DNA from 3 places in the Neisseria blantyrii genome. Region 1 is predicted to be linked to each of the others. Evidence: predicted binding sites of a transcription regulator. Region 1 holds the regulator's gene; each other region holds the start of a gene.
What was found. Region 1 encodes FNR, which switches genes on or off when oxygen is low (the NO sensors DNR and NnrR bind a similar motif). Its sites were predicted from a motif close to TTGATNNNNATCAA; they were not measured.
Positions count from the first base shown of each region.

Region 1 (10,652 bases):
GGAAGCTGCCAGTGTGCCTGCGCCCATGCGTCCATCAGCATATTGCCCGGCCCCGTGTCGAAGCCGAAGGCGGGTGCGCCGGGCGGAAGTACGCTGATGTTGGCAATCCCGCCGATGTTCAGTACCACGCGTGTTTCTTTGTCGTCGCGGAACAAGGCTTCGTGAAAGGCGGGGACGAGAGGCGCGCCTTGTCCGCCGGCTGCAAGGTCGCGGCTGCGGAAGTCGCCGACGGTAAAAATCTGAGTCAGTTCCGCCAGCAGCGGCAAATCGGCAAGCTGTACGCTGTAACCGTGTTCCGGTGCATGTCGGACGGTTTGCCCGTGGCAGCCGAGGGAGGTAATGTCGGACGGCGCGAGGTTTTGACTGCACAGTAGTTCGGCGACGGTTTGCGCATACAGGCGGCTGAGTTCTTGCGACAACATCCTGCTGCGGTGCAGTTCGTCTGCGCCTGTGTCCTGCAAATCCAGCAATTGGCGGCGCAACCGGTCAGGGTAGGGGGTAAAGGCGTGCCCTTCCGCGCCCAGCCATTTGCCGCCATCCATACGTATCAGTACGGCATCCGCCCCGTCCATGCTTGTTCCCGACATGATGCCGATGTAAAGCTGTGTTTCCATCATCACTCCCAAACTGGTGCAAAACGCCATTTTAACGTGTATTGACGCTCGTATACCGATTTGCTGCCGCAGTGTAAATAAATGTTTCAAGAAGGATTGCAAAAGGTTACAATATCCGCGAAAACCCTTCTGTGTTCACTAAGGAATCTTCCATGGCTCAAACTCAAATGAGTGCGAACTTGAAACTGATTAACGCCGTCTTTGCCGCCATGCTGGTAGGCATAGTCGGCTATTTTATCTATTGGGGTTTGGGTTATACCCACTACAATAACAGCGTGCTTTTCATCATCGCCACCATGTTCGGCGTGTTCATGGCGTTTAATGTCGGCGGCAACGATATTGCCAACTCTTTCGGTACCAGCGTCGGTTCCGGCACGCTGACCATTCCGCAGGCTTTGCTGATTGCGGCGGTGTTTGAAGTCAGCGGCGCGGTCATCGCAGGCGGCGAGGTAACCGATACCATACGCAAAGGCATCGTCAATCTGAACGGTATGGACCTCGAACCCATACAGTTTGTGTTTATTATGATGTCCGCACTTTTGGCGGCGGCGTTGTGGCTGCTGTTCGCGTCCCGCAAAGGCCTGCCGGTTTCGACGACGCACGCGATTATCGGCGGCATAGTCGGCAGTGCGTTGTGTATGGCGTTTACGCATAATGCGGACGGGGTGGCGTTGATACGGTGGGGCAAGCTGGGCGAAATCGGGATGTCTTGGGTATTGTCGCCCGTGTTGGGCGGCGTGGTGTCCTATTTCCTGTTTTCACGCGTCAAGAAAAACGTCTTAGACTACAACGCTTGGGCGGAAGGCACGCTCAAGGGCATCAAGCAGGAAAAAAAGGCCTATAAAGAACAGCACCGCCTGTTTTTCGAGGGTTTGTCTGAGGCTGAAAAAGTCGAATACGCCACCAAAATGGCGCACGACGCGCAAATTTACGACGAGCCTGAATTTGATCCGCAAGAGCTGCAATCGGAGTATTACCGCGGTCTTTATGCGTTCGATAACCGTAAAAACAATGTCGATTCTTACAAGGCGTTGCACTCTTGGGTTCCCTTTATCGCTTCGTTCGGCGCGATGATGATTTCCGCTATGCTGATTTTCAAGGGCTTGAAAAACCTACATTTGGGGATGAGCAACGTCAACAGCTTCCTGACCATTTTTATGATAGGTGCGGCGGTGTGGATGGGTACGTTTGTTTTTGCAAAAAGCCTCAAGCGTAAAGATTTGGGCAAATCGACCTTTCAGATGTTTTCATGGATGCAGGTCTTTACCGCATGCGGTTTCGCATTCAGCCACGGGGCGAACGATATCGCCAACGCCATCGGTCCGTTTGCCGCGATTATGGATGTTTTGCGGACTAATAGTGTTGCCGCGCAAAATGCCGTTCCACCGATTGCCATGCTGACCTTCGGTATCGCGCTGATTGTCGGTTTGTGGTTTGTCGGTAAAGAGGTGATTAAAACCGTCGGTACGAGTTTGGCCGAAATGCATCCTGCTTCGGGATTTACCGCCGAACTGTCCGCCGCCTCTGTTGTGATGGGTGCGTCGCTGATGGGGCTGCCTGTTTCCAGTACGCATATCTTGGTCGGCGCGGTACTCGGTATCGGTCTGGTCAACCGTAATGCCAATTGGAAACTGATGAAGCCCATCGGCCTGGCTTGGGTCATTACCCTGCCTGCCGCCGCCGTATTGTCGGTTGCCTGCTACTTGGTTTTACAGGCAGTATTCTGATTGTTAAACGGTTATGCCGTCTGAACCCGTGTTCAGACGGCATTTTGTTGATGGAATGTGCGGGCTTGTGCCTTATGCACAATCTGTTCTGTCGGGATATGCCGTTTGGTATCTTGGTTTCGGAACGGTCGGATACAAAGGTGCGGAACGTTATGATATGCCGCCGCCTGTTCTTGAAAACACTTATCCTGCCGGCAGCAAAATGCCGTCTGAAAAAGCCTTTCAGACGGCATTTGTACGTTAGCCGCAATCACACCGTTTGCGAATATTTCGCTTTGGTTTCTTTATGGCGCAAGTGGTAGTCGAACACCATAGCGATGTTGCGGATGAGGAAGCGTCCCTTCGGGGTAACGGTCAGCCCGTGGCTGTTCAGGCGCACCAATCCCAAACCGGCGAGTTTTTCCAAATCCGCCAGTTCGTCTTTGAAGTAACGGTCGAACGGGATACCGAATATGTCTTCGTAAACACGGTAGTCGAGCGCGAAACGGCACATCAAATCCTGAATGATGCTGCGGCGCAGGATGTCATCCTGATTCAGCTGGTAGCCGCGCATGATGGGCAGTCTGCCTTCGTCGATGGCGGCATAGTAGGCATCGATGTCGCGTTCGTTTTGGGAATAGGTGTTGCCGATTTTACCGATGGACGACACGCCGATGGCGACCAAATCGCAATCCGCGTAGGTCGAATAGCCTTGGAAGTTGCGCTGGAGGAAGCCTTCTTTGAGGGCGATGGAGAGTTCGTCGTCCGGCTTGGCGAAATGGTCCATGCCGATGAAGACGTAGCCGCGTTCGGTCAGGGTTTGGACGCAGTATTGCAGCATATCGAGCTTCTCTTCGCTGTCGGGGACGGCGGCGGTATCGATGCGGCGTTGCGGTTTGAACACGTGCGGCAGGTGGGCGTAATGGTAAAGGGCGAGGCGGTCGGGATCGAGCGACAAAATAGTATCGATGGTGGTTTTGATGCTTTCCGAAGTCTGGTGCGGCAGGCCGTAAATCAAATCGACGCTGACGGATTTGAACCCTGCCTCACGGGCGGCATCGATGACTTCTTTGGTTTCTTCGTAGCTTTGGATACGGTTGACCGCCGCCTGCACTTTGGGGTCGAAATCCTGAATGCCGACGCTCATGCGGTTGAAGCCGAGCCTGCCGAGCATGAGGACGGTGTCGCGGCTGACTTTGCGCGGGTCGATTTCGATGGAGTATTCGCCGGACGGTATCAGTTCGAAATGTTTGCGTATCATACGGAAGACGCGTTCGATCTGTTCGTCGCTCAAAAAGGTCGGCGTGCCGCCACCGAAGTGCAGTTGGGCAAGCTGGTGCCGTCCGTTCAGATGCGGGGCGAGCAGTTCCATTTCTTTTTCAAGATATTCGATGTAGGCATCGGCGCGGCTTTTGTCTTTGGTGATGATTTTGTTGCAGCCGCAGTAGTAGCAGATGGTGTTGCAGAACGGAATGTGAATGTAAAGGGAAAGCGGTTTGTTTAACGCGCCCATACCGCGCAAATGTAAAGCTTTGATATATTCGCCTTCGCGGAAACCGTCATGGAAACGGTCGGCGGTAGGGTAGGAAGTGTAGCGCGGGCCGCTGGCGGGCAGGCTGGCAATCAGTTCGCGGTCAAACTCGGGGCGGTCATCGTTTACATTGTGATTGTTCTGTATCTGAATGATTTTCATGGTGTGTGTGCGGTTTTATGATGTTAGTCAAATTTTGGATAGTTTGGTAGAATGCCACAGTATGATAAACCTGTCTTGATATGTGTCAACAAGCACATAATCGGGATGGGGCAAAACACACGAAAAGGTACGGTATGGCTTCGCATAATACTACACATCAGATGAAAACCTTGTGTTCTTCCTGTTCTTTGCGGGAACTTTGTCTGCCTGTCGGATTGCTGCCCAACGAGTTCAGCCAACTCGATGCCGTCATCCGCCAAAGCCGCCGCCTGAAAAAAGGCGAATACCTGTTCCGTGCCGGCGAAGCCTTTACCTCGCTCTTTGCCATCCGTTCGGGCTTCTTCAAAACAACCGTCGCCAGTCAGGACGGCCGCGATCAGGTAACGGGTTTCTTTATGTCGGGCGAACTCATCGGCATGGACGGCATCTGTTCCCATGTGCACAGTTGCGATGCGGTCGCCTTGGAAGACAGCGAGGTATGCGAGCTGCCGTTTACCCACATCGAAGAACTGGGGCAGAACATTCCCAGCCTGCGTACCCACTTTTTCCGCATGATGAGCCGTGAAATTGTGCGTGATCAAGGTGTTATGCTGCTGTTGGGCAATATGCGCGCCGAAGAACGGATTGCCGCCTTCCTGCTGAACCTTTCCCAAAGGCTCTACTCGCGCGGTTTCGCCGCCAACGACTTCATCTTAAGAATGTCCCGCGAAGAAATCGGCAGCTATCTCGGGCTGAAACTCGAAACCGTCAGCCGCACATTGTCCAAGTTCCATCAGGAAGGATTGATTTCCGTCGAACACAAACACATCAAGATTCTCAATCTGCAAGTGCTGAAAAAAATGGTATCCGGTTGTTCGCACGCCATTTGATTAACCTGTACGAGCATTTCAGACGGCATTCTCAATAAACACAGGGCAGACGAAAACATCTGCCCTGTTTGTTTTATCTGCCGCAAAATGCCGTCTGAAAACCGGCAGCCGCCTAAATCGAAAAATCCTCGCTGATGGGCGTGTACAGAATCCTGTCCACCTTCTCGCGTGTCAGGTGCGGCGCAAACGCTTGGATAAAGTCGTAGGCATATCCGCGCAAATAAGTATCGCTGCGCAAAGCAATCCACGTCGGCGACGGCTCGAACAGGTGTGCCGCATCCACAAGCTGCAAATCCCCATCCGTATCCGGGTTGTAGGCCATCTTTGCCATCAATCCCACACCCAAACCCAAGCGTACGTAAGTTTTTAATACGTCCGTATCCGCCGCCGCCAATGCGACATCCGGCCGTTCCAAACGGGCTTTGGCGAATGCCCGCGCGATGCTGCTGCCCGCATTGAATGAAAATTCATAAGTAATCAGCGGAAACCTCGCCAAATCTTCAATGCGGAGGGGATTCCTGCATTCGAGCAGCGGATGGTCGTTCGGCACAATCACCGCGTGTGTCCAGTCATAGCAGGGGAGTTTGCCCAGTTCGGGATGGTCGTCTATACGCTCTGTAACAATCGCCAAATCAGACTCTCCCGAAGTAACCATTTGGGCGATGGCGGCAGGGCTTCCCTGTTTGATGGTCAGATTGACTTTCGGGTAGCGTTTCACGAAATCAGCAACAATCAACGGTAGGGCATAACGCGCTTGAGTATGCGTCGTAGCAACCGTCAGCGAGCCGCTGTCGTGTCCGGTAAACTCGCTGCCGATATTTTTAATGTTCTGAACATCACGCAAAATACGTTCGGCAATATCCAAAACCGCCTTGCCCGGCTGAGAGATGGATACCACACGCTTTCCGCTGCGGATAAAAATCTGAATGCCGATTTCTTCTTCCAATAATTTGATTTGTTTGGAAATACCGGGTTGCGAGGTAAACAAGGCTTCGGCTGCTTCGGAAACATTCAGGTTGTGCCGGTAAACTTCTAAGGCGTATTTTAATTGCTGTAATTTCATAGCGAGTCGGTGTGGGTCTGTGTCGGGTGGCTGAACATTGTTTATAATTTATCATATTTTCTTGCCGGTACGGTATGGGGCTTTGCCGTTGTGTTTGTTGTTTTTGTGCAACGGCAATCGTGCGATATGGAAAAAATCTCCCTAAAGTAATGACACGGAATTGATTTTTCGGCATGATAGACTATCAGGAAACAGGCTGTTTTACGGTTGTTTTCAGGCGTTGAGTATTGACAGTCCGCCCCCTGCTTCTTTATAGTGGAGACTGAAATATCCGATTTGCCGCCATGTTTCTACAGCGGCCTGTATGTTGGCAATTCAGCAGTTGCTCCTGTATCTGCTGTACAAATTTAATGAGGGAATAAAATGACCAAACAGCTGAAATTAAGCGCATTATTCGTTGCATTGCTCGCTTCCGGCACTGCTATGGCGAGCGAAGCTCATATCCACGGTTATACCGTGAGTGGCCAATCACAAGAAGTCGTACGCAACAACTACGGCGAATGCTGGAAAAATACCTACTTCGACAAAGCAACCCAAGGTCGCGTAGAGTGTGGCGATGCAGTTGAACCAGCTCCTGTTGCTGTTGTAGAGCAGGCTCCGCAATATGTTGACGAAACCGTTTCTCTGTCTGCTAAAACCCTGTTCGGTTTCGACAAAGACGTACTGCGTGCCGAAGCCCAAGACAACCTGAAAGTATTGGCCCAACGCTTGGGTCAAACCAACGTACAATCCGTACGTGTTGAAGGTCATACCGACTTCATGGGTTCTGAAAAATACAACCAGGTCCTGTCCGAGCGTCGCGCCAACGTAGTGGCAAACTACTTAGTCAGCAACGGTGTGCCTGCCTCTAAAACTTCTGCTGTCGGCTTGGGCGAATCTCAAGCGCAAATGACTCAAGTTTGTGAAGCCGAAGTTGCCAAACTGGGTGCAAAAGCCTCTAAAGCCAAAAAACGTGAGGCTCTGATTGCATGTATCGAACCTGATCGCCGTGTTGACGTGAAAATCCGCAGCATCGTAACCCGTCAGGTCGCTCCGGCTCATGTTCACACCCAACAATAAGCTTTAAAAGCATCTTGCCGATGGGTAGGGTTGGATTCCTCTTCTGTATAAGAGAAGAGGTACGTATCAAACTTTAATCGGTTCTGATGAAACAAAACAAACCCCGCTTTTGCGGGGTTTGTTTTTAGGATGCTTGCGGAAACGGTTATTGTCAGAATATGGGGTAGGGTTTATGCTTCATCAAAATCTTCCTGGTGCTTGAAACTCCGGTTTTGAAGGCGATAGAATTTGGATTTGTTTGTGAGGGAACAAACTCTATCAAATCAGTGCTGTACGCGGTGCTGCGTTTTATGTGCGGTACTGTGTAAAATACAGCAGATCAATAAAAATCAACATGGCGGTGCGTTCGGATATTTTGCGACATGAAAGAATTCGACTTCATCAAACGGTATTTGCAAACAGGCACGGATAAGGATGTCGTATTGGGTATAGGCGACGATGCGGCGATTGTCCGCCCGCGTGAAGGCTTCGATTTGTGTTTCAGTGCGGATATGCTTTTGAAGGACAGGCATTTTTTTGCAGATGTCAAACCTGAAGACTTGGCTTGGAAGGTTTTGGCCGTCAATATTTCAGATATGGCGGCGATGGGCGCGATACCGCGTTGGGTGCTGCTGAGCGCGGCGTTGCCCGAATTGGATGAGGTATGGCTGGAACGGTTTTGCGGCAGCTTTTTCGGTTTGGCAAAAAAGTTTGGCGTAACGTTAATCGGCGGGGATACGACTAAGGGCGATATGGCGTTCAATGTAACCATTATCGGCGAATTGCCGAAGGGTAGGGCATTGCGGCGTGATGCGGCGGTTGCGGGCGACGATATTTGGGTGTCGGGGCGTGTCGGTATGGTGGCAGCGGCTTTGAACTGCCGTCTGAAACGGTGTGTGTTGCCGGATGATGTGTTTGCCGAATGCGAACAAAAGCTGCTCCGCCCCGAGCCAAGGGTTGGGCTGGGGCTTGCGCTGTTGCCGTTTGCCGGGGCGGCGCAGGATGTTTCAGACGGCCTCGCGCAAGATTTGGGGCATATCCTGACCGCTTCCGGCGTGGGGGCGGAAATTTGGGCCGATTCGCTGCCGTCTTTATCTGCATTGAAAGATATTTTGCCCCGAGCGCAATGGCTGTCTTATACTTTGGCGGGCGGCGACGATTACGAGCTGGTTTTTACCGCGCCGGAAAGTTGCCGCAGCCGTGTGCTTGATGCGGCGGAACGGTGCGGCGTACCGGTAACGCGCATCGGCAAAATCAACGGAGGATGCCGTCTGAAGGTTTTAGATGCCGGCGGCAGGGAATTGGAACTACATTCTTTAGGATTCGATCATTTTGGCTGATTTTAAACCTGATTGGGCGTGGCTGCGGCAGCGTCCCTTGTGTTTTTTGGCATTCGGTTTCGGCAGCGGACTGGCTCCGTTCGCGCCGGGCACATTCGGCACTTTGGCGGCACTGCCTTTGGCATTTGTGTTGATATTGGCGGGTGTGGACGGATGGCTGCTGGCTTTTTTGTGTATCGTGCTGTTTATGTGGGGCATACGCATTTGCGCGTGTGCGGAAAAGGAAAGCGGCGTATCCGACCACGGCGGCATTGTGTGGGATGAAATCGTCGCCATGCTGTTTGTGCTGGCGTTTGTGCCGTTCAAGTGGACGTGGTGGCTGGCGGCATTTGTTCTGTTCCGCCTGTTTGACGCGCTCAAACCGCCTCCCGTCGGTTGGTTTGACAAGAATCTGCACGGCGGTTTGGGCATTATGGCGGACGATATGGCGGCGGCGGTGATGACCTTGATTGTCTTGAGGATTGCAATGCTGTTTTAAACGGGGCTGCCTTGTAAAAATGCCGTCTGAAAGCCTTTCAGACGGCATTGTTTCGGAGGTTAACGTGTTACCGGTTTGTATTTGATGCGTTTCGGTTTCGCGCCTTCTTCGCCGAGTCGGCGTTTCTTATCGGCTTCGTATTCCTGATAGTTACCGTCGAAGAACACCCATTTGGAGTCGCCTTCACACGCCAAGATATGCGTGGCGATGCGGTCGAGGAACCAGCGGTCGTGCGAAATCACCATCACGCTGCCAGCAAATTCCAACAATGCGTCTTCCAGCGCGCGCAGGGTTTCCACGTCGAGGTCGTTGGACGGTTCGTCCAGCAGCAACACATTGCCGCCGCTCAATAAGGTTTTCGCCAAGTGCAAACGTCCACGTTCGCCGCCCGACAATTGACCTGCGATTTTGCTTTGGTCGCTGCCTTTGAAGTTGAAACGACCCAAATATTGGCGGGCGGGAATTTCAAACTGCCCGACCTGCAAAATGTCGCGGCCTTCGGCAATGTTGTCGAACACGGTTTTGTCGTTTTGCAAACCTTCGCGGCTTTGGTCGATCAAGCTCATTTTCACGGTTTGCCCGATTTTCACTTCGCCGGAATCAGGCTGCTCTTTGCCCGCAATCATTTTAAACAGCGTCGATTTACCCGCGCCGTTCGGGCCGATGATGCCGACAATCGCACCCGCAGGCACTTTGAAGCTCAAATCGTCAATTAGCACTTTATCGCCAAACGATTTGGAAACGTTCACAAATTCAATCACTTCATTACCCAAACGCTCGGCGACGGGAATGAAGATTTCCTGCGTTTCATTGCGTTTTTGGTATTCGTAGTTGCTCATTTCCTCAAAACGAGCCAAACGCGCTTTGGACTTGGCTTGGCGGCCTTTGGCATTCTGGCGCACCCATTCCAATTCCTGCTTCATCGCCTTCACGCGCGCGGCTTCGGATTTCGCCTCGTTTTCCAAGCGTTTTTCTTTCTGCTCCAGCCAAGACGAGTAATTGCCTTTCCAAGGAATACCGTGGCCGCGGTCGAGTTCCAAAATCCATTCGGCGGCGTTGTCCAAGAAGTAGCGGTCGTGCGTTACCGCAACGACTGTGCCGGGGAAACGCACCAAGAATTGCTCCAGCCATTCGACCGATTCGGCATCCAAGTGGTTGGTCGGCTCGTCCAGCAGCAACATATCGGGCTTGCTCAACAAGAGTTTGCACAAAGCGACGCGGCGTTTTTCACCGCCGGACAGATTGCCGATTTTGGCATCCCAATCAGGCAGGCGCAGTGCGTCAGCAGCGATTTCCAATTCGTGTTCCGCACCGCCGCCCGTGGACGAACCTGCCGCAATAATCGCTTCCAAGCGGCCCTGTTCTTCCGCCAATGCGTCAAAATCCGCATCAGGATTGGCGTACTCGGCATACACTTCTTCCAAGCGTTTCTGCGCCGCCGCCACTTCGCCCAAACCACTTTCCACTTCCTCGCGCACAGTTTTCTCAGGATCAAGCTCAGGCTCTTGCGGCAGGTAGCCGATTTTAATGCCGCCCATCGGCACGGCTTCGCCCTCAAATTCCTTATCCACGCCCGCCATAATCCGCAAAACGGTGGACTTGCCCGCGCCGTTCAAACCGAGCAAACCGATTTTCGCGCCGGGGAAAAATGAAAGGGAAATGTCTTTAATAATGGTTTTCTGCGGCGGTACAACCTTGCTCACGCGCAGCATAGAATAGACGTATTGTTGGGACATAGTTTTCTCGATTCGGTCAAACAAATTTCAGGCGGCCATTTTAACCGATAATTTGATTTAAGCCAGTTTATCCGCGAACCGATATTGCCAAAATCGGGCAGGATTCATAAAATCC
Region 1 is NZ_CAUIZY010000002.1:19,689-30,340, reverse strand. Features, by position in the region: gene Q9J80_RS02550 (anhydro-N-acetylmuramic acid kinase) at 1-614, opposite strand, end outside; gene Q9J80_RS02545 (inorganic phosphate transporter) at 767-2,341, shown strand; gene Q9J80_RS02540 (hypothetical protein) at 2,355-2,585, shown strand; gene hemN (oxygen-independent coproporphyrinogen III oxidase) at 2,592-4,013, opposite strand; gene fnr (fumarate/nitrate reduction transcriptional regulator Fnr) at 4,148-4,882, shown strand; gene Q9J80_RS02525 (CysB family HTH-type transcriptional regulator) at 4,995-5,945, opposite strand; gene Q9J80_RS02520 (OmpA family protein) at 6,309-7,004, shown strand; gene thiL (thiamine-phosphate kinase) at 7,367-8,323, shown strand; gene Q9J80_RS02510 (phosphatidylglycerophosphatase A family protein) at 8,316-8,801, shown strand; gene ettA (energy-dependent translational throttle protein EttA) at 8,861-10,537, opposite strand.

Region 2 (10,652 bases), on a different contig from region 1:
GGTTCGCCTTCTTTGTTTTTAAACTCGTCCAAGAACACGACTTTCGCGCCGTCGTCTTCGACCGCCAGACCTTTTTGAACCAAATCATCGACCACGGCTTGCAAATCGTCGTTGTACTTCGATTCGCCCGCCACGTCTTCGGGGCGCAGCTTCAAGCCCAGCGTGTCGTAAACGGCTTGGGCGTGCGAGAGCGAAATATCGACAAACTGTTTCCACAATGCCAATACGGTTTCATCGCCGCCTTGCAGCTTCACAACGTATTCGCGCGCGGTGTCGGCAAAGGCGGGGTCTTCGTCAAAGCGCACTTTGGCGGCGCGGTAAAACTGCTCCAAATCCGCCAGCTCGAACGCGGCATTGTCTTTTTGCTGCTCGACCAGATAAGCGACCAACATACCGAACTGCGTACCCCAGTCGCCGACGTGGTTTTGACGGATGACGGTGTTGCCCATAAATGCCAACACGCGCGAAATGCTGTCGCCGATGATGCTGGAACGGAGGTGTCCGACGTGCATTTCTTTTGCCAGATTGGGCGAGGAATAGTCGATAACGACGGTTTGCGGTTTGTCGGTTTTCGCTATGCCGAAACGCGCGTCGTTTAAGGCCGTCTGAATGTTTCGGGCGAGGAATTCAGGACGCAGGCGCAGGTTGATGAAGCCCGGACCGGCGACTTCCGCGCTTTCGATGACGGCGTTGCCCGCCAATGCTTCGGCAACTTTTTGCGCCAATTCGCGCGGATTTTGTTTGGCTTTTTTCGCCGCACCCATCACACCGTTGATTTGGAAATCGCCGTGTTCGGCATTTTTGGTCGGCTGCAAGACAACGGGGCTGCCGGCGATGCCTGCGGCGGCAAAGGCGGCGGCGGCTTCGTGTTCGACGGTTTGATGTAGGTTCATGAAGTTCGGTCTTTCGGTTAAATTCAAATCAGGCGGTATTTTAAAAGATTTTATGCGGCAGAAACAGGAATTGTGCGCTTTTTCTGCCGGTTTACGGCGTTTCGGGTTCGGGTACGTCGAACACTTGGCGCAGGTAGGCGAGGAAGGTGCTGTTGTTGGTCATGGTTTTGCCCGGCGAGTCGGAGAGCTTGGCGACGGACTGGCCGTTGCATTCGACCAGTTTCAAGACGATATTCAAAGGCGTATGCCCCATATCGTTGGTGAGGTTGGTGCCGATGCCGAAGCCGGTTTTGAAGCGGTCTTTGAAATATTGGTGCAATGCCCAAGAGCGTTCGATGTCCAGCCCGTCGGAGAAGGTCAGCATTTTGGTGCGGCTGTCGATTTTGAGCTTTTGATAGTGGGCGTAGGCTTTGTCGCCCCAAACGTAAGGGTCGCCGCTGTCGTGGCGCAAACCGTCGAAGAGCTTGGCGAAATAAAGGTCGAAATCGCGCAGGAAGGCATCCATGCCGACCACGTCGGTCAATGCGATACCGAGGTCGCCGCGGTATTCGTGTACCCAGCTTTCGAGCGCGGCTTTTTGGAAATTCCGCAATTGTACGTCGAGGGCCTGGAATGCCTGCAGGAACTCGTGCGCCATGGTGCCGATGGGGGTAATGCCGAGTTTTTTGGCGAGATAAACGTTGCTGGTCCCGCGTACGATGCCGGGGGCGGCTTCAAGCAGGGTGCGTATGACGTGTTCCTGCCATGGGAGGTTGTAGCGGCGGCGTGTGCCGAAGTCGGAAATCAGGAAGGGCGGATCGTCCGGATTCTGTGTGGCGGCTATTTCTTTCAGACGCGCGGCTTTGGCTTGAAGCCGGCGTTCGCCTTCTTCTATGACCGCAGGGGTTTCCAGGCGGCGGAAGTAAAGTTCATTGACTATGGCAAGGATGAAGATTTCAAAGAACATCGCTTGAATCATGGGGCCTTCGATACGGATGTTCAGACGGCCTTCAGCATCGGTGCCGACTTCGACAAAGCGGCGCTGGAGCTGGAAGAGTTCGAGATAGTCGACGAAATCGCTTTTAATGAAACGCAGGCTGCGGAGGTAGCCGAGTTCGTCATGGGTAAAGCGCAGTTGGCAGAGTGAGTCAAGTTCCTTTTCCAAGTCTTCCTTGATATCGGCAAGCGGATAGGGAGTTGAGGCATTGCGGCATCGGAATTCGTAAAGGCTGTGTGTCTGCGGAAACTGGTGCAGAACCACTTGCAGCATAGTGAATTTGTAGAGGTCGGTGTCAAGAAGTGAATGTATGATGCCGGTCATATGGCGTGTCTCCCGATTTCTGGTGGCGGCTTAGGACGTATTAGAACATATCACATTTGCCCTGTGTACCGAAAATGCCGTCTGAAGGTCTTTCAGACGGCATGGTTTCAGGATTTTTTCCTTACGGCCGCATTGAGCAGGCAGCCTAAGGCAAAGCAGGTTAAAGAGGGAATAATCCAACCCAGTCCTATGCTGTATAGGGGAAGGGCTTTGTCGATGGCTTTTGCTGCCGTTTCGCTGAAACCGAAGGCGGTTTTGTATGCATCGAGCAGACCGACCGCCAGTGCAGGCATCATGGTGCAGAAATAGACGATGCGGCTGCTGCCGAACAGCCTGTCGGTCAGGGTCAGCAGGATGAGTACGATGGTCAGCGGATAAAGCAGCATGAGCATGGGGACGGAAATCTGCAGGATGGCTGACAGACCCTTGTTTGCCAAGACAATGGAAACCAGCGTATTGATGATGACGAAGGTTTTGTAGGAAATGCCCGGACAGAGGCGGTTGAAATATTCGGCGCATGAGGTAATCAGGCCGACAGCGGTGGTCAGGCAGGCAAGCAGTACGATAATGCCCAGCAGCAGGTTGCCGCCCAGTCCGAAATAGTATTGTGCCGATTTCGACAATACCAGCGCACCGTTTTCCTGCAAACCGATTCCCGCCACACTGGTTGCCCCCATATAGCCTATCAGCAGGTAAACCGCAGCAAGGCAGCCTGCAGCCATCAGGCCTGATATGGCGGTGGTTTTCAGCAGGTCCGAACGGTTGTCGACACCCATGGCGCGGACGGCGTCGATAACGATAATGGCAAAGACGAGTGAGGCGAGGGCGTCCATCGTGCCGTAGCCTTCCAAAATGCCTTTAATCATCGGGCGGACGGCAAAATCGCCTTGTGCGGCAAGCGGTGCGCCGATGGGGTTGAGTGCGGCATAACCGACCAATACGGCGATGGTCAGCAGGAGTGCGGGCGTCAGGATTTTTCCGATGCGGTCAACCAATTTGCCCGGAGACATCGAAAGCCAGTAGGCCAGGCCGAAAAAAAGTAGGCTGAATACTGCCTGAGCCATATTCGGGGGAAGGTTGCCGATCAGCGGTAAAACGCCGATTTCAAAGGAAACCGTCGCCGTCCGGGGCAGGGCGAACAGCGGGCCGATGGCAAGGTAGAGGGAGGCGGCAAACGCTATGCCGTACCAGGGGGCGACACGCGAGGCGAGTGCTTCGACATCACGGGAACCCGAGTAGCCGATGGCGATTACGCCCAATAGCGGCAGGCCTGCACCGGTCAATAGGAAGCCGGGCATGGAAATCAGCCAGTTTTCGCCTGCCTGTTGGCCGAGATACGCGGGATAGATGAGGTTGCCTGCGCCGAAAAACAGGGCAAACAGCATGAGTCCGACCGCCCATAATGAGGCTTGGTTTTGTTTGCTTGTCATCCATGTTCCTTTTTAAATAGGTCAATCCGGTGTTTCTGTCCCGGTCGTGCCGTCTGAATGCGCCCCTTCATGATTGAGGCTGATTCGGATTTCTCCGAAACCGTCTTCCTGTACGATTCTGACCAAGCCTTCCTTGGCAAGCTCCAACAGTGCGATGAAGTTGACGACCACGTAAGCCGCGCCCTGTTCGGGATTGAACAGGTCGTGAAACCCGCATATCCCGTGTTCGTTCAAACGGCGCAGGATTGCCGTCATTTGCGCTCGCACGGAGATGGTTTCTTTGATCACTTCGTGACTGCGCGTATGTTTTGCCCGAGACAAAATACTCAGCCACGCTTGCGTTAAGTCGGCAATATAGACTTCGGGCAGCTTGGCTTCGACGACAATTTCCAGAGGCAGGTACGCCCATGCGAAATCCCGTCCGGCTCGGGGCAGCGCGTCCAAACCCTGTGCCGCCAGCTTCATCTGTTCATAAGCCAACAGGCGGCGCACCAACTCGGCACGCGGGTCGGCTTCTTCGTCTTCGACGGCTTCGGTACGCGGCAGCAGCAGGCGCGATTTGATTTCAATCAGCATGGCCGCCATAAGCAGGTATTCCGCCGCCAAATCAAACTGATAGGCTTCCATTTGGGCAATATAGTGCAGATACTGTTCGGTAATCTTCACCATCGGAATATCCAGTACGTCGATATTCTGTTTGCGGATCAGATACAGCAGTAGATCCAAAGGGCCTTGGAAGCTGCCCAATACGACTTTCAATGCATCGGGCGGAATAAACAAATCCTGGGGCAAATCGGTAACGGGTTGACCGAATACCCATGCGACAGTGTGCTCGGATGGTGCGGATGGGGCAGGGATGGGCGGCATGGCGTGAATCGGTAAGTGAATTTTAATATAAATTTACAAAAGAAAACAATCTGCCGGCATTCACGCATAATGTGGTCGGGCAGATGTTCAGACGGCATTATAACGGCTTTTAAATGCAAATGTTTTGAAAAGGAGCGGGTTGTGAATACGGTTTTGCTAAAACCTCTTAATTAATATAAATGTCTGAATTTTAAGTTTCTTGAGACAATATAATCAGTACTGGCTCTATCTATATAACCAGTAGCTTCTTTTACTTCAATATTATCTACATTACCGTATATTACAGGTAGCGACCCATAAATGATAAATTTATTCCCCAAAATTTTTTTACTAATTGATATATCATCTTCCATAAGTAATTCAGCGTAATTTTTAGCTCTTACTTGAAATCTAAACAATATTTTTCCTGCGTAAATTCTCGCATATGTGGGAGAGTTTATACCATAATCTTTGTATAGATGAACAATAGAAATACATTGTTTATCTATGCAATAATAAGCTACTTTTTGTTGGTCAAGATAACGGCAATATATGTAATACATACTGCAAAGTATTACCACTAATAATGTAAAACTTGTTCTTAGGATACATATTTTGCGATAACGTATCTTACTCTGCGCTTGCTCAAATTCGGTGGTATAATTTTTCTTAATAAAATTAATACATTCTTTTAATTTTTCTGTAAAAATTTTTGTTGATATCACAGAAACAATTTCATCAGTTAGCAAGCTATCTATTTGTACTATGTCGCCATTAATAATGACCCCAAAATTTTCTCTATATTGATAAATTTCTTCTTGTGATGATGCATTTTCTTGTATTTCTTTTAATAAAGATTCTGACATTTTTAATAAATGCAAAACTCCTACTCCACCATCATCCATTAAAAAACTACCTAGCCAAGCTAAATTATCATTAGTTTCAAAAACACCAAACCTATCATTACTTCCATCTTTGAAAAAATCTTTAGTAAATATTAAACTCATACTTATTTCTTATTAATTTACATTTTAGGATAAACAGTAATATTTGGTTCTAAATAACCTTCAACTTTTACACCACTTGGTGTAATGCCTTTCCATATTCGAGTAGGTTTTCCACCGCGCAATTCTATACTAATTGTTTTATTTGCAAATGCATGTTCAACTTCATTTTTGATGCGAGCACCATCCCATGATTTTGGAAACATTGTTGAAATTCCACCATTGTTTGTTTTTGGAACCCATCTTCTGGTATATACCATATACTACAAAAAATATCGGAATAAGCATTAGTAATAAAAATGAAAAAAATAACTAAATTATTAACGAATTCCATTAAATAGCTCTCCGATACTTGGTATATTATTAGGAATCATATATTTTATGTTATTTTTTATCCGTATCCTTTTTTGTCCTAAATCATAACCATAGTTTGTTCAAATGCCGTCTGAATCCTGTTTCAGACGGCATTGCTTATTTTTTGCCTGCGATGTGTTCCACCGCCGCCTGCGCGCAATACAGACCGAACGAAGCGGTAACGAGCATACTTGCGCCATAGCCGGCGCACGACAAGCCTTGCGGAGCGGCATCGGCAGAACACGCCGCACCCGATTGCGGCGGTGTGATGTTTTCGGTTGAGAACACGCAGGGCACGCGCATTTTTTCCTTAGTATCGCGGCTGAAGCCGTAGCGTTTCCGCAAGGTGTAGCGCAGGTTGGCAAGCAGCGGATCGTGGGTTACGCGGCTCAAATCGGCGGTTTGGATCGACGCCGGATTTTTTTGTCCGCCCGCGCCGCCGCTGATGATAAAAGGTTGACGGTTTTTCACAAAATAAGCCGCCATTGCCGCTTTGACGCGCACTTGGTCGATCGCGTCGATGACGAAATCAAAACCTTTTCCGAAGTATTCCGGCAAATTGTCTTCGGTAACGAAATCTTCAATTTCAAATACTTCGCATTGCGGATTGATTTGTGTAATGCGTTCGCGCAAGGCGGTAACTTTTGCTTTGCCGAAGTCGCCGGTCAGGGCGTGCAGCTGGCGGTTGACATTCGATTCGGCAACGTTGTCCAAATCAATCAAAGTCAAACGCCCGATGCCCGTGCGCGCCAAAGCTTCGACCGCCCACGAGCCGACACCGCCCACGCCGACCACGCAGACGTGTGCCTGTGAAAAGTGCGCCAAGGCAGAGTCTCCGTAGAGTCTGGCGATGCCGCCGAAGCGTCGCGAAGAGGTCAAAGCGTTGTCGGACATGGTCGAATCCTGCAAGATTGCGTCAAATCAAAAAGTGAACGAAAGCCGGCAAAAAATGCCTGACTGCACGGAAGCGGCATATTATACTGGAAAGCGGTCAGGCTGTTCGGCTGTTGTATAAAGCCCGACGGCGGGTCTATAATGAAACGGCGCAAGCTGTCCCTGCGCCCATCCGACAAGACGGCACCGCGAGGCGGTGCAAAAGGAGAATACGATATGTACAAACATCTGGTCGTTGCCGTTGACGGCAGTGAAACTTCCATCAATGCCCTGAAACATGCCGCCGAACTTGCAGGAGTCAACAGCGCGCGCTTGACTTTGGTGCACGTTGCCAATCCTGCCGAATATATGGCACTTGCCCCTGAATTTTTGCAACACGAGAGTTACGAGGCAGCCGCCATTGCACAAGGCAACGAGGTTTTGGATGCCGCCGAGCGCACCGCCCGGGAACTGGGTGTGGAAAATACCGTTAAACACCTGCTGGTTGCCAATAAGGGTGCGCGTGAAATGGCGCAGGATTTGGTCGATTATGCCGATGAAAACGGTGCCGACCTGCTGGTGTTGGGCACGCACGGGCGCACCGGCCTGATGCACCTTTTGATGGGCAGTTTCGCCGAAACGGTAATGCGCCAAAGCCACCTGCCGCTTTTGATTATCCGCAGCAAAGCCGAAGAGGCGTAGAAATTTTCAGTTTGAAGGCCTTAAATGTGATTTTTCATATTTAAGGCTTTTTAATTTATCTGTTTTTAACGGGAGGGCAGTATGCCTGATTACATCCGCACCTCACGCGCTGCCGACAGCCTGCGCGATATCAAAATCACCCCTCATTTCCTGCCGCATACGGACGGTTCGTGTCTTATTGAATGCGGTAATACCAAAGTTATCTGTACCGCTTCCGTGGATGAAAACGTCCCGCCGTTTCTGCGCGGTAAAAACCAAGGCTGGGTAACGGCGGAATACGGGATGCTGCCTGCATCCACCGCTTCTCGGATGCGCCGCGAAGCTTCGGCGGGCAAACAGTCGGGACGCACACAAGAAATCCAACGTTTGATCGGGCGTTCGCTGCGCGCGGTCGTGGATATGGAAAAACTTGGCGAACGCCAAATCCTGATTGACTGCGACGTGATTCAGGCGGACGGCGGCACGCGTACGGCTTCGATTACCGGTGCGTTTGTGGCGCTGCAAATCGCCGTCGGAAAATTGCTTTCAGACGGCATATTGACCGAAAATCCCATCCGCGAAGCCGTTGCCGCCGTATCCGCAGGCGTAGTGAATGGAGTGCCGCTTTTGGATTTGGATTATCCCGAAGACTCCGGTTGCGACAGTGATGTGAATATCGTGATGACCGCATCGGGAAAAATCATCGAAATACAGGGAACGGCGGAAGGCGCGCCGTTCAGTTTGGAAGAATTGGGCAAACTGATCGGACTGGCGGAACAAGGTATAAGAGAGCTGCTGCGTTATCAGCAAAATGCATTGTCCGTTGCTTAATTATTGTCCGTATGCCGTCTGAAAACCGTTCAGACGGCATTTTGTCAAAAATCTGAAAGAACAGGTTTTTTGCTGACCGCTGTCAAACGGCAGGCGGGAAAGCGCAGTCCGTTCTTGAACTTCATGTAAAAAATAGTAATAATAGCCGCTTTTCCAGCAAACCATGCTGCCCGACCAACCCTACACAAGAAAGCACGAAACATGGCGTTAATCGTACACAAATACGGCGGCACATCCGTAGGCTCGCCCGAACGCATCAAAAACGTGGCTAAACGTGTCGCCAAAGCCCGCGCCGAAGGACACGACATCGTCGTCGTCGTATCCGCCATGAGCGGCGAAACCAACCGCCTGGTTGCGTTGGCGCACGAAATGCAGGAGCATCCCGATCCGCGCGAGCTGGACGTCGTCTTAGCTACCGGCGAACAAGTAACCATCGGCCTTTTGGCAATGGCGTTGAAAGACATCGGCGTGGATGCCAAAAGCTACACGGGCTGGCAGGTCGCCCTCAAAACCGATACCGCCCACACTAAAGCCCGCATCGAAAGCATTGATGACGAAAAAATGCGCGCCGACCTCGCCGATGGTAAAGTCGTCATCGTCGCCGGCTTCCAAGGCATCAGCAGCGAAGGCGATATTTCCACACTCGGACGTGGCGGTTCCGACACCTCCGCCGTTGCGCTTGCCGCAGCCCTCAAAGCGGACGAATGCCAAATCTATACCGACGTGGACGGCGTTTACACCACCGACCCCCGCGTCGTACCCGAAGCGCGCCGTATGGATACGGTAACGTTTGAAGAAATGATTGAGCTGGCAAGCCTCGGCTCGAAAGTTTTGCAAATCCGTTCAGTAGAATTTGCCGGAAAATACAAAGTGCGCCTGCGCGTACTGAGCAGCCTGCAAGACGGCGGCAACGGCACTTTAATCACATTTGAAGAGGACGACAATATGGAAAAAGCCGCCGTAACCGGTATCGCATTCGACAAAAACCAAGCCCGCATCAACGTGCGCGGCGTACCCGACAAACCCGGCGTTGCCTATCAGATTTTAGGCGCGGTTGCCGATGCCAACATCGAAGTCGATATGATTATCCAAAACGTCGGCAGCGAAGGCACGACCGATTTTTCTTTCACCGTACCGCGCGGCGATTACAAACAGACTTTGGAAATCCTGTCCGAACGCCAAGACAGCATCGGTGCGGCTTCTATCGACGGCGACGACACCGTGTGCAAAGTCTCCGCAGTCGGTTTGGGTATGCGTTCGCACGTCGGCGTAGCCGCCAAAATCTTCCGTACCCTTGCAGAAGAAGGCATCAACATCCAAATGATTTCAACTTCTGAAATCAAAGTTTCCGTATTGATTGATGAAAAATACATGGAACTGGCAACCAGGGTATTGCATAAAGCCTTTGATTTGGGCTGATGTTTCACGGTTTGAAACGGACAACGGCACTGCCTTTATCGGGCAGTGCCGTTTTGTCTGCCGTCTGAACGTTCAGACGGCATATTTTTGTTCCGCCGGACGGATAAAACCCTTTCCGTTTTTAAAACTTGTAGCTCATCGTCATCAAAAAGGTGCGTCCGCGTGCAAAATTGGTCAATACGCTTTGGCTTGTGCCGCCGTATTTGCCGTTGCACAAGCCATCAGCATTACACGTTACGTCTTCGTCCTTGTCTTTCGGGTCGAACGAGCTGTAATAACGCTGCGTTGCCGCATCATTGCCCGCATCGAGCGGATCGATATAACGCCTGTCGAACAGATTTTTGACTTCGGCGCGGAAAATAAGGTTTTTCTTCGGTTCGTAAGCGGCGTAAAAATCAAAAATCAAAGGCTGTCGGGCAAGGGTTTCAGTCTGCTTGATGGTGCGTTTGCCTAGTTGTCGAACATTGCTGGTATTTCCCCCGTTGGTGCCGTCGATATAGCGTTCTTCTGCTGTAGCGCGGATGCTCTTGCCGAAATAGCGCATTGCACCGCCTAAAGTCAGTTTGTTGCCCAACCAGCGCGTACCGACTTCCAAACGTCCATAATCTCGCGGCAGAGCGGAAACTCTGCTCAACCCATAACCTTGTTTGAGTTGGTCTTCTTTGGAGGCATTGTTGGGTGACTCGCTCGCATCACTGAAGTTGGTTGGTTGCGTGCTTTTTTGATAGGCGTAAGAAAGGTTGGTAAAAAAACGTCCATAATCGTAATTCAGCTCCAACTCAAAACCGTGTTTGTGTACTTTGTCTTTGAAATTGCGGTGTTGGATGGTGTAGGCAAGCCTTGTGCTGTCAACCCAGCTCGGGATATCCCCATTCAAGTCCCACCATTTCCCGTAAACGTTGTGGATGTAGTTGTCAATGCGACTGCGGTAGCCGACCAGTTTTAATCCTAATATATCATCTTGTTTTAAAAATCCTTTTTTATAGGTATTGAAGCCAAATTGCCAAGTGTTTGCGCGCTC
Region 2 is NZ_CAUIZY010000003.1:47,988-58,639, reverse strand. Features, by position in the region: gene argS (arginine--tRNA ligase) at 1-893, opposite strand, end outside; gene pncB (nicotinate phosphoribosyltransferase) at 985-2,193, opposite strand; gene brnQ (branched-chain amino acid transport system II carrier protein) at 2,301-3,623, opposite strand; gene Q9J80_RS03920 (segregation and condensation protein A) at 3,645-4,490, opposite strand; partial or broken gene Q9J80_RS03915 (hypothetical protein) at 4,661-5,101, opposite strand; gene Q9J80_RS03910 (EndoU domain-containing protein) at 5,494-5,679, opposite strand; gene Q9J80_RS03905 (tRNA threonylcarbamoyladenosine dehydratase) at 5,945-6,721, opposite strand; gene Q9J80_RS03900 (universal stress protein) at 6,938-7,402, shown strand; gene rph (ribonuclease PH) at 7,484-8,212, shown strand; gene Q9J80_RS03890 (aspartate kinase) at 8,414-9,631, shown strand; gene tdfH (TonB-dependent zinc piracy receptor TdfH) at 9,753-10,652, opposite strand, start outside.
Region 2: the regulator FNR is predicted to act here: its motif matches at 6,739-6,752, upstream of Q9J80_RS03900 (universal stress protein).

Region 3 (10,652 bases), on a different contig from region 1:
GCCGCGTTTCGGCTTCAGACGGCATAACGGCGCAAAATATCAGGTGTTCCAGCAGAAAAGCGATACGTTGCGGCGCGTTGGGTTTGCCGTAGGCGTAAAACACTTGTCCGCATTGGTATAAATTGCTCAAACTGCCTTTCAGGATTTGCCCGTCCGACGGTACGGCGTAGGGCAGCGGAGGAAGTTTGGGACTGTTTAAAACCGCCGTGTCAATTTGTTTGGCAGCGGTTTGGAAGTCCTGCTGCCAAAGTCTGCCCAACTCTCCCGACGGCAGCAGGCTTTCCGCAACGATGCGGGCGGCGGTTTGGGAAAAATCTTGTCCTTCGCGCCGTGCTTCGATGTAGGCTTCGGCGATTTGATCGGCGTGTTGCGGCTCGAAGGGTTCGGCAGGCTCCCAAGCTTCGCCGATATGGGGTTCGCTCCACGCAAGCTGCTGCTGAAGCCATACTTTGACGGGATTGCGCCAGAAGCGGATAAATTCGTCCTGTCCGATTTCGGCAACGGGTTCGGCGTTTTCTACGGATTGGTCGAAAAAGGGTTGCGGCGGTTCGGGCGTTTGTCCGAGCGCGGCGGCGTAGTCGGTACGCGTGCCGAATATGCCGTCTGAACGTCCGCCTTCTTGGAAATATCGGCGCGAGAAGGCTTGCAGCGGATGCTGTTCTATCCAATTTTGTGCAAGTTGGCGGCTGTTTGTGCCGGTCATGGCGGCAACTGTGTCGATGAGTTCGCCCAACAAAGAAGACGGAGCCAGTTCTTCGTCTTTGCGGATGTCGCGCCCGATGTAGGACAAATACAGGATTTCGCGCGCGCTGATGAGGGCTTCGAGGAAGAGGTAGCGGTCATCATCGCGGCGGGCGCGGTCGCCTTTGGCGGGATGTTTGGCAATCAGGTCGAATACGGCGGCTTTGGTATTGCGGGGAAAATCTCCGTCGTTCAAACCCAACAGGCAGATGACTTTGAACGGCAGGCTGCGCATCGGCACCATACTGCAAAAAGTGATGCCGCCGCGTAAAAAGCCTGCCTCACTTTCGCTGTCGAGGAAGCGGCGGATGTGGCGGATGACGGTTTGTTGCGGCAACTGTCCGACGAACCCAGCCAGAGTACTCTCTTCCTGCCATTTGACCCATTCGTTTTCGAGATTTTGGACTGCCTTTTGGTCATCGGCTTCGGCTTGGAACAATATTTCAAGCAAATCCCGGCAACGCGCCACCCATTCGCCGACCGTCGCAGGTTGCCGCCATATCCGTACAATATCCGACAGGGTTTCGAGGAAGGCGGCAAAACGTCCGAACATGGCGGTTTGATTCACGTCGGCATACCACGCGCTGACATCCTGCCACATCGGATTGCCGCCTTCGGGCAGCATCCAGCCCAATATCATGCGTTCTACCGCCTGCCTCCAGGTGAACAGCTGATCCGTGCCGCCGCGCATTTCTCCGTCCAAACCCCAGTGAACGTTCAAATCGGCAACCATGTCGTGCAAAAGCGGTAAATCGTCCTCAGTCAGTCCGAAACGGCGCAACACGGGCGCGGTTTCTAAAAGCACAAGCACTTTATCGACTTCAAATCGGCTTTCCAACAAGTCGAACAGGCATGACAAAGCATGAAACAGTGGTTGGCGGCGGCTGATTTTCACGTCTGACACGGAATACGGCAATGCCTGCGCACCGGGCTGCGCCTGTCCGAACACGGCTTCGATAAAAGGCGTATAGGATTCGATATTCGGGGTTAATACGGCGATATCATGCGGCTGCCAATCGGGATGTTCATGCAGAATTTTCAACAGTTTGTCTTTGAGTATCTGCAATTCGCGCAAAGGGCTGTGTGCCGATACGATGCGTATCGAGCCGTCGCCCGTATTAATATTTCCCGCTTTTTCAGACGGCATTTTCAGGTTTTGAATATCAGTTTGCAGGGCATGCAAAAGCGTATCGCGGCTGCCTTCTTCAAACACCGGCGTTTCTTCTTCTATTTCCATTTCGTTCAAAAAGTCGAAAAAGTCCCGCCCCTGCTTGCCCAATGAGGCGAGCAGCGGATGCCCTGCCTGAGTTAAATCGGGATCGCCGCCGCCTTTGAGGATTTGCGCCGCTTCGATGACGTTGCCCCAATGCATCCCGCTCGGATTGAGTGCGAACACAAACACGTCGCAATGTTCGGACAGCTTGTGCAAAAGCTGCAAATACATCGGCGCCATCGTGGAAATACCGAACACGAAATAACGCTCGGGCAGCTTATCACTGCTCAAAGATTCCAACAGCTTTTCCCACAACGCGACACGGTGCGGCGCGCTCTGCCTGCCGTCGTCGAGGTAACGCCACAGTTTGGACTGCCAGATTTCATCGTCGCCCAAACCGAGTATCCTGCCCTGCTGCCACGCGCCTATCCACTGCGGACGATAGACAAGGTATTGGTCGAATATGTCTGCAAGCTGTCCCGCAAGCTGATAATCTGCCGATTCGCCGCTGCCTAGATAGTCTTGCAGCACATTCCTCACATCTTCAAATTCTGCCGTATTCCGGAATGCCTCGCTGCGGAACAAATCCAGCAGCCGCCAGCGCATGACTTCGGGGGCAAACGGGCTGAGTTCTGGAATACCGGGAATCAGTTTTTTCATCAACTTCCACGTCAAGCCGGCGGGCAGACTGAACGCCAAATTCGCCGCCACGCCCAAATCTCGGGCGAGGCAGGTATTGAGGTAGCGGCGCATCCCCTGACTCTGCACAATAATCTGTTCGGGCTGTAAAACCGATTTCAGCGGTTTGACTTTTTGAATGTGGGCAAACAGTGCCGCCAGAGTTTCAAGACGGTTGGATTGATACAAATAAAACATGATTTCAAACAGAAGCTGTGGTCAAGTATTCGGGATTATATAGCCTTTCCCCCGCCCGCCTTCAAACAAAATGCCGTCTGAACGCTTCAGACGGCATCGGGTCATTTAAACCATTTCCTCAAAACAGGAATCCGCGACAGCAGCAAGGTATCCAGCAGCCAAATCACGGCAATGGCAAGCAGTGCGGTTGGGAAAAGCAATGCAATCAGCAGCAGCGGCACCGCCATTGCCCACCAGACGGACAGCTTGATTTTCTGCGCCGGAGGAACAATGCCCGCCGCGCCGGACGGACGGCGTTTCCACCACATCACGCAGCCGCTGATGCCGATAAAAATCACGGCAAGGCAGAACACGACGTTCGCCAACACGCTCCACCAGCCCAGAGTACCCATATGCAGCGCAATGCTTGCCGCCATGAATTTACCGAACGGGTTGTAATCGTCAAAGCGGATATCGGCAAGAATCTTGCCGCTGTATTGGTCGATATGTACCGTACGGTCGGCAAACGGACTAATCATATCGTAACTCATGGAATCCTGAGACAAAGTCCACACTCCTTCCTCGCCTTTGGGCAAATTCAGCTGATAACGCCCTTTGAAACCGATTTCCCGCGCGAAACGGTCGACGGTTTCCAATGTCATCGGCTCGTCAGGGTTAATGCCGTCTTTGCCCACAGTCGTCCCTGAAACAGGCATAGGCGTAAGCTCCAAAATCCACGGCACTTCCTTAACCTTGCCGTCATTCAATACCTCGCCGTGGGTCGGCACGACTGAAACAGGGTTCGGTTCGACACCCCATTTGCCGGCCGGGAACTGACTCCAAGCCTGCACGAACTTGCCGCCCCAAATACCTGCCCAAGCAATTCCGGACAGACAGAACAACAGTAAAATCAGCGACACCCAAGTTCCAAACGAACCATGCAGATTCCGCCACCAAGAACGCGCCCTGCCTTTTGGCGGCAGCAGCATCGCTTTAATGCCGCGCCGTTTCGCCCACCAAAGGTACAAGCCGCTGACAACCATAATAATGGTCAGTGAAGCCGCCGTTTCCAAAAGATAATCGCCTGCCGCACCGAGCATCATATCGCCGTGGATTTCATCCATAGTGTGATACCAACCCTGATTGCGCGGCATGGTGTTGACCACTTTTGCCGTATAAGGATCGACCGCAACCATGGTTGCCTTACCCTCATTGTTGACACGGAACACGGCAACCATATCATCGGCGCGCGGTGCAATATACTGAACGACGGACGAAGTCTCCGGATTAACGGCACTGCGTGCCGCTTCTGCCTGAACAGACAGAGGTTGTACCGTTGCCTGCGGCACAACATGAATCCGCTCGCCCTCCTTGCCGGTAATATTGGCAAACAGCAGCATACCCAAACCCGTAACGGCAAGCAGGGTCAAGAAGGGCATAACCAACAAACCGGCATAAAAATGCCATCTCCAAACGGTCAGATAACGCCGGTTATTCTGCTGACCGGCTTCAGTTTTGATTTGTGTATCCATTAATCGTCCTTTTGAAATTAGAGTTATCGTGATGATGCGCGATTATAAATAATAAAGACTAATTCTTTATGACTAAAATCAATATTTTTTGCAACATATGAAAAAAGATTCCATTTTGAAGAAACAAACCTATATGCCGTCTGAAAGCATCAAACAATGCTGTCCGACACCCAACTGCACCATTCTTTAAACCATACAAAAATATCAGTCGGTCTGACCGCTTAAGCATCAAAATCCTCACTTTCAGACGGCATAAATCAAAAACAGGATTTCCATTCAAAATAAAAAATCCGGATTCGATATGAATCCGGATTTCTGCATCCGACAAAGTCGGAAAACAACGGTTAGAATTTGCCGCCTGACTGGTTGACCATATAGTCAACTGCAGCTTTGACCTCATCATCGCTCAAATCGCCGCGACCGCCTTTTGCGGGCATCGTATTGAAACCTTCGATTGCGTGTTTGTGCAATGTGTCCTTACCTTTTTTGATGCGGTCGGCCCAATCGGCTTTGGTGCCGACATGGGGAATACCCGGAATCGCATTGCCATGGCAGGCGGCACAAACGGTTTCATAAACCTGTTTGCCGTCCACTTTGGCAGCAGGTGCGGCTTTTTCCTCGGCTTTAGGTTCTGCTGCGGCAGGTTTGGCTTCAGAAGCGGCTTGTGCTGCTTCTGCAGGAGCAGAGGCTGCGGGTTCTGCCGCCGGTGCGGGAGTCGGTGCAGGCTCGGCTTTTTTCACCGGAGCTTTACCGTCTTTATTGGAAAGACCCCATACATAAGCAGTCATGATATGCAGTTTGTCTTTATCCAAGAAATGTCCCCACGCGGGCATTTGGCTGCTACGGCCGTTGGTAATGGTTTCAATAATGGATTTTTGCGTACCGCCCCACAACCACACATCATCAGTCAGGTTCGGACCCAAACCTTGGATACCTTGTCCCTTATCGCCGTGGCAAGTGAAACAGTTGGCAGGCGGACCGCTGAATAAGGCTTGTCCGCGTGCGGCACGTTCCTCATCATACTGGCCTTTGGGTTTTGAAAGAGACATCACATAATGCGCAACGTCTTTTACGCCTTCCTCACCCAAAGCAGGACCCCATGCAGGCATGGTAGCAACACGGCCTTTTTCAATGGTCTCGTGGATTTTATCGGGATCGCCGCCCCACAACCAATCGCTGTCGGTCAGATTCGGAAAACCTTTAGAACCTTTGGCATCAGAGCCGTGGCACTGGATACAGTAAGTATTGAACAGGTTTTGGGCAATTTGCTTGGCCTGTGGGTCTTTTGCCACTTTTTCAATCGGCATATCCGCAAACTTGGCATACAGTTTACCGTATTGCTCATCGGCTTTTTTGACCTCTTTTTCATATTGGTTGTGGCTGGTCCATTTCAGCAGGCCTTTGTAGTCGCCGACACCCGGATACATAACCAGATAACCGATACCGAACAGCCACGTCAAAACATACAGCCAAAACCACCAGCGCGGCAGCGGATTGTCGTATTCGGAAATGCCGTCCCACTCGTGACCCGTAGTTTGTACTTCTTCGCCCTTCTTCGGACGTTTGACAACATTTTGAGACAGCAGCAGCCAAGCCAAAGCGATAAAGCTCAATAAGACGATGGCTGCAATATATATGTTCCAGAAATTACTGGTAAATTGGGATGTTGTGTTCATTGTTTTGCTCCGTTGTCACAATATTAACGGTTTTCGCTTTCCTTGCCTTTTGCATCTTGATCGTCATTAAAAATGCTGTTTGCGGCATCATCGTAGTTTTTCTTATTCCTCCTGTTGAAGACAATATAAAGCACCAACAGGAAACAGATAAAGACCCATACCGTGAAAAGAGTGCGAATACCGTTAATATCCATGATGTTACCTTACGTTTTTCAAAGCCAGACCCAATCCTTGCAGATAGGCGACTACAGCATCCAGCTCAGATTTGTTTGCCAAGGCTTCGGGCGCTTTCGCAATTTCCTCATCACTGTAAGGAGTCCCTACCTTACGCAAAGCCTTCATGTTGGCAACGGTTGCATCGACATCGACTTTATTGCGTGCAAGCCACGGGAATGCCGGCATATTGGATTCGGGTACGACATCACGCGGATTCAGCAGGTGGATGCGGTGCCATTCGTCGGAATAACGGCCGCCCACACGGGCCAAATCAGGACCGGTACGTTTGGAACCCCATTGGAACGGGTGATCGTAAACCGATTCCCCGGCAACAGAGTAGTGTCCATAACGTTCGGTTTCCGCACGGAACGGGCGAATCATTTGCGAGTGGCAGTTATAACAACCTTCGCGTATATAAATATCGCGTCCTGCAACCTGCAGGGCATTGTAAGGTTTCACACCCGGTGCCGGCTGCGTTGCCGCCTTAGTAAAGGCTAAGGGCACAACTTCAATCAACAGACCGACACTGACTACAAGCAGGGTAAACACAATCAGGATGCCGATTTTTTCTTCGGCCAATTGTTGTAATTTCATTTTGGTAGCCTATCTTCCTTAGTATTTTAGTGATGCTGTGTTTGGGAAACCGCAGGGATTTCAGCATCGACCGCCTTACCGCTGATGGCTGTGCGGTACACGTTGTACGCCATAATGCACATACCGCTCAGATACAGCAAACCACCTGCAAAACGGATCATGTAATAAGGCATAGTGCGTTTTACGGATTCGACAAACGAGTAGGTCAGCGTACCGTCATCGTTCAAAGAGCCCCACATCAAACCCTGCATCACACCGGCAATCCACATCGCGGCGATATACAGAACCACGCCGATGGTCGCAATCCAAAAATGCGCCTCTACCAGTTTGGTGCTGTGCATCTGTTCTTTGCCGAACAGACGGGGAATCATGTAATAGACGGAACCGATGGTTACAAAGCCTACCCAACCCAAAGCACCGGCGTGAACGTGTGCAACGGTCCAGTCTGTATAGTGGCTCAATGCGTTGACCGTTTTAATCGACATCATCGGGCCTTCAAAGGTAGACATACCGTAGAAGGACAGGGATACAATCAGGAATTTCAGAATCGGGTCAGTACGCAGTTTGTCCCACGCGCCGGACAAGGTCATGATGCCGTTAATCATACCGCCCCAAGAGGGTGCGAACAGAATCAAAGACAGAACCATACCCAAAGATTGAGTCCAGTCAGGCAGCGCAGTGTAGTGAAGATGGTGCGGACCCGCCCACATATAGGTGAAAATCAACGCCCAAAAGTGAACGACGGACAGGCGGTAGGAGTAAACAGGGCGGCCTGCTTGTTTGGGGACAAAATAGTACATCATACCCAAGAAGCCGGCAGTCAGGAAGAAGCCCACGGCGTTATGCCCGTACCACCATTGAACCATAGCATCAATCGCACCGGAATAGACAGGGTATGACTTCATCAACCCTGCCGGGATGCTGATATTGTTGACGATGTGCAAAAGTGCGACCGCCAAAATAAAACCGCCGTAGAACCAGTTGGCAACGTAAATGTGTTTCACCTTGCGTTTGGCAATCGTACCGAAGAATACGATGGCGTATGCAACCCAAACCAAAGTAATCAGAATGTCGATCGGCCATTCCAGTTCGGCATATTCCTTACCTTGGGTCCAACCCATAGGGAAGCTGACGGCAGCAGCAACGATTACCGCCTGCCAACCCCAAAAGGTAAATGCCGGCAGCCAGCCGCCGAAAAGACGGGTATTACAAGTACGTTGGACAACGTAGTATGATGTGCCGATCAGGCCGCAGCCGCCAAATGCGAAAATAACCGCATTAGTGTGCAGCGGACGCAGGCGGCCGAAGTGGAACCAAGGTCCGATATTAGACAAATCGAGGGCGGGAGCAAACAGTTGGGCTGCGACGATAACGCCGACCAACATGCCCACGATACCCCAAACTACAGTCATGATGGCGAACTGGCGCACCACTTTGTAGTTGTAAGTTTGTGTGTCCATGAGAGTCTCCATGAATTATGGGAATAAAAATTTTTTATCCTGCCCACCTTTGCGACCTCTTAAGGTACAACTTGGGCAAGCGTAATTTTTTCTAAATTTAACATATCTGCCTTATTACGCCAAGCGGAATTACATTTGCAACATAAAGGAAAATTTTTCTTAAATTCATTCTTATTATATATAAATCATATTGTTATAATAAATTGCAACCAGTTTGACATTGCTTTGTTTTTCAAGCCTCCTTTTTTATAACACTTTATTGATGTAGATTAAGCTGCATTTTAAAGACATTTTATCAATAATATTTAACGATATATTTAATAGCCATGATTAATTATGAAATTGCCCCCTCCCCTCTAGACCATGAGTGGCACATCCTGCTGACATTCACACAAAATGATGATTTTCCTATAGAAATAAGCCTGCCAAACTGGGTTCCGGGCAGCTATCTGATTCGGGATTTTTCCCGCCACATCACTTCTATCCATGCATCCTGTAACGGCACGTCCATGCCACTCGAACAAATTGCAAAAAACCGCTGGCACGCTGCCGCCGTACGCGGCGAGTGGCAAATCCGCTACACCGTATATGCATTCGATTTGTCGGTTCGAGGTTCTTTCCTGACAACAGAACGCGGTTTTTTTGACGGAGCGTGCCTGTTTTTGAAAGTCGAAGGAGCGGAAACGCTGCCGCACCGCTTGGAATTGACAGGCATTCCACCCGAATGGCGTATTGCCACAACACTGCCGGAGACAGGGAGGTTTGTCTTTCAGACGGCATCTTATGCCGAATTGATTGACCGACCTGTCGAGATGGGCTTGATTGAATTTTTAGATTTTGAAGCGGCAGGCATTCCGCATACGCTCGCCCTAAGCGGCATCTATCCCGACTTCGACCGCGACAGGCTGGTTTCGGACATCAAAAAAATCTACGAAACAGAACTGGCGATGTTTTCCTCCCCTGCCCCGTTTCAAAAATATTTGTTCCTGCTCCACGTCGGTGACCATATTTACGGCGGTTTGGAACACGCCGACAGCACCGCCCTGCTCGCCGACCGCCACAGCCTTCCGCCGTACGGTATGACCGATGCCGACGATGCCTACACCACATTGCTCGGACTTTTCTCCCACGAATATTTTCACGCGTGGAACGTCAAATCCATCAAACCTGCCGCGTTCGCCCCTTATGACCTCGACAAAGAAAACTATACCGAACAACTATGGGCATTCGAAGGCATTACATCCTATTACGACGATTTGTTTTTGGCACGCAGCCGCACCATCTCGCCCGAATCTTATTTAAACCTGCTGGCACAAGGTATTACGCGCGTACAACAAACCCGCGGCCGTTTGAGGCAGACCTTGGCGGAATCGAGTTTTACCGCGTGGAACAAATTTTACAAACCGGATGAAAACAGCCCCAACGCCATCGTCAGCTACTACCAAAAAGGCGCGCTTGCCGCATTGTGCCTTGATTTGCTGATACGGAACAAAAGCGGCGGCAGACATTCTCTCGATACGGTAATGGACAAACTCTATCGGGAGTGGAGGGACACACACTCGGGTATTCCGGAAAAACACTGGCAAATCCGCTGTCAGGAAATAACCGGCTTGGATTTGGAAGATTTTTTCCAAAAAGCGTTATACAGTACCGAAGATTTGCCGCTTGCCGAATGCCTGGCAACCGCAGGCGTGGGACTGACCTTCCTACCACTTCCCCGACAACACGGCGGCGGATATGCGGAACACATCTGCCCCGTCCCGCCGGCAGGCGATTTCAGCGCACGTTTCAAACAAAACGCCGACCACATCGTCCTGACCCATGTCTTCAACGGCGGCAGCGCGGAATCTGCGGCACTGTGCCCGCAAGACAAAATCATTGCTTTAGACGGTTATGCCTGCACCGACTTTGCCGCACAATGGGCCCGATACCACGTCAATGCAAGAATCAATATCCACTTCTTCCGTGCAGGCATATTGCGTCAAACCGTCTTGACGGTTCAGGCAGCGGCGGCGGATACTGCCATCCTACATATCACAGACCGGAACCTGTTGGAAAACTGGTTGTTCGGTTAAACTTTCAGACGGCATTGCACACAAAATGCCGTCTGAAAACCAACCGCAAAACAAAGGAAATAAAATGGCGATTCTAAAACTTGACGAACATCTCTACATCTCCCCACAACTGACGGAAGCCGATGCGGAACAAATCTCGCTACTGGGTATCAAAACCGTCGTCTGCAACCGCCCCGACCGCGAAGAAGAATCGCAGCCCGACTTCGCCCAAATCAAACAGTGGTTGGAACAAGCAGGCATTACCGGATTCCATCACCAACCCGTTACCGCACGCGACATCCAAAAACACG
Region 3 is NZ_CAUIZY010000006.1:81,670-92,321, forward strand. Features, by position in the region: gene recC (exodeoxyribonuclease V subunit gamma) at 1-2,830, opposite strand, end outside; gene Q9J80_RS06580 (PepSY-associated TM helix domain-containing protein) at 2,932-4,341, opposite strand; gene ccoP (cytochrome-c oxidase, cbb3-type subunit III) at 4,686-6,017, opposite strand; gene Q9J80_RS06590 (cbb3-type cytochrome oxidase subunit 3) at 6,041-6,211, opposite strand; gene ccoO (cytochrome-c oxidase, cbb3-type subunit II) at 6,216-6,827, opposite strand; gene ccoN (cytochrome-c oxidase, cbb3-type subunit I) at 6,854-8,287, opposite strand; gene Q9J80_RS06605 (M61 family metallopeptidase) at 8,614-10,362, shown strand; gene Q9J80_RS06610 (TIGR01244 family sulfur transferase) at 10,427-10,652, shown strand, end outside.
Region 3: the regulator FNR is predicted to act here: its motif matches at 8,547-8,560, upstream of ccoN (cytochrome-c oxidase, cbb3-type subunit I).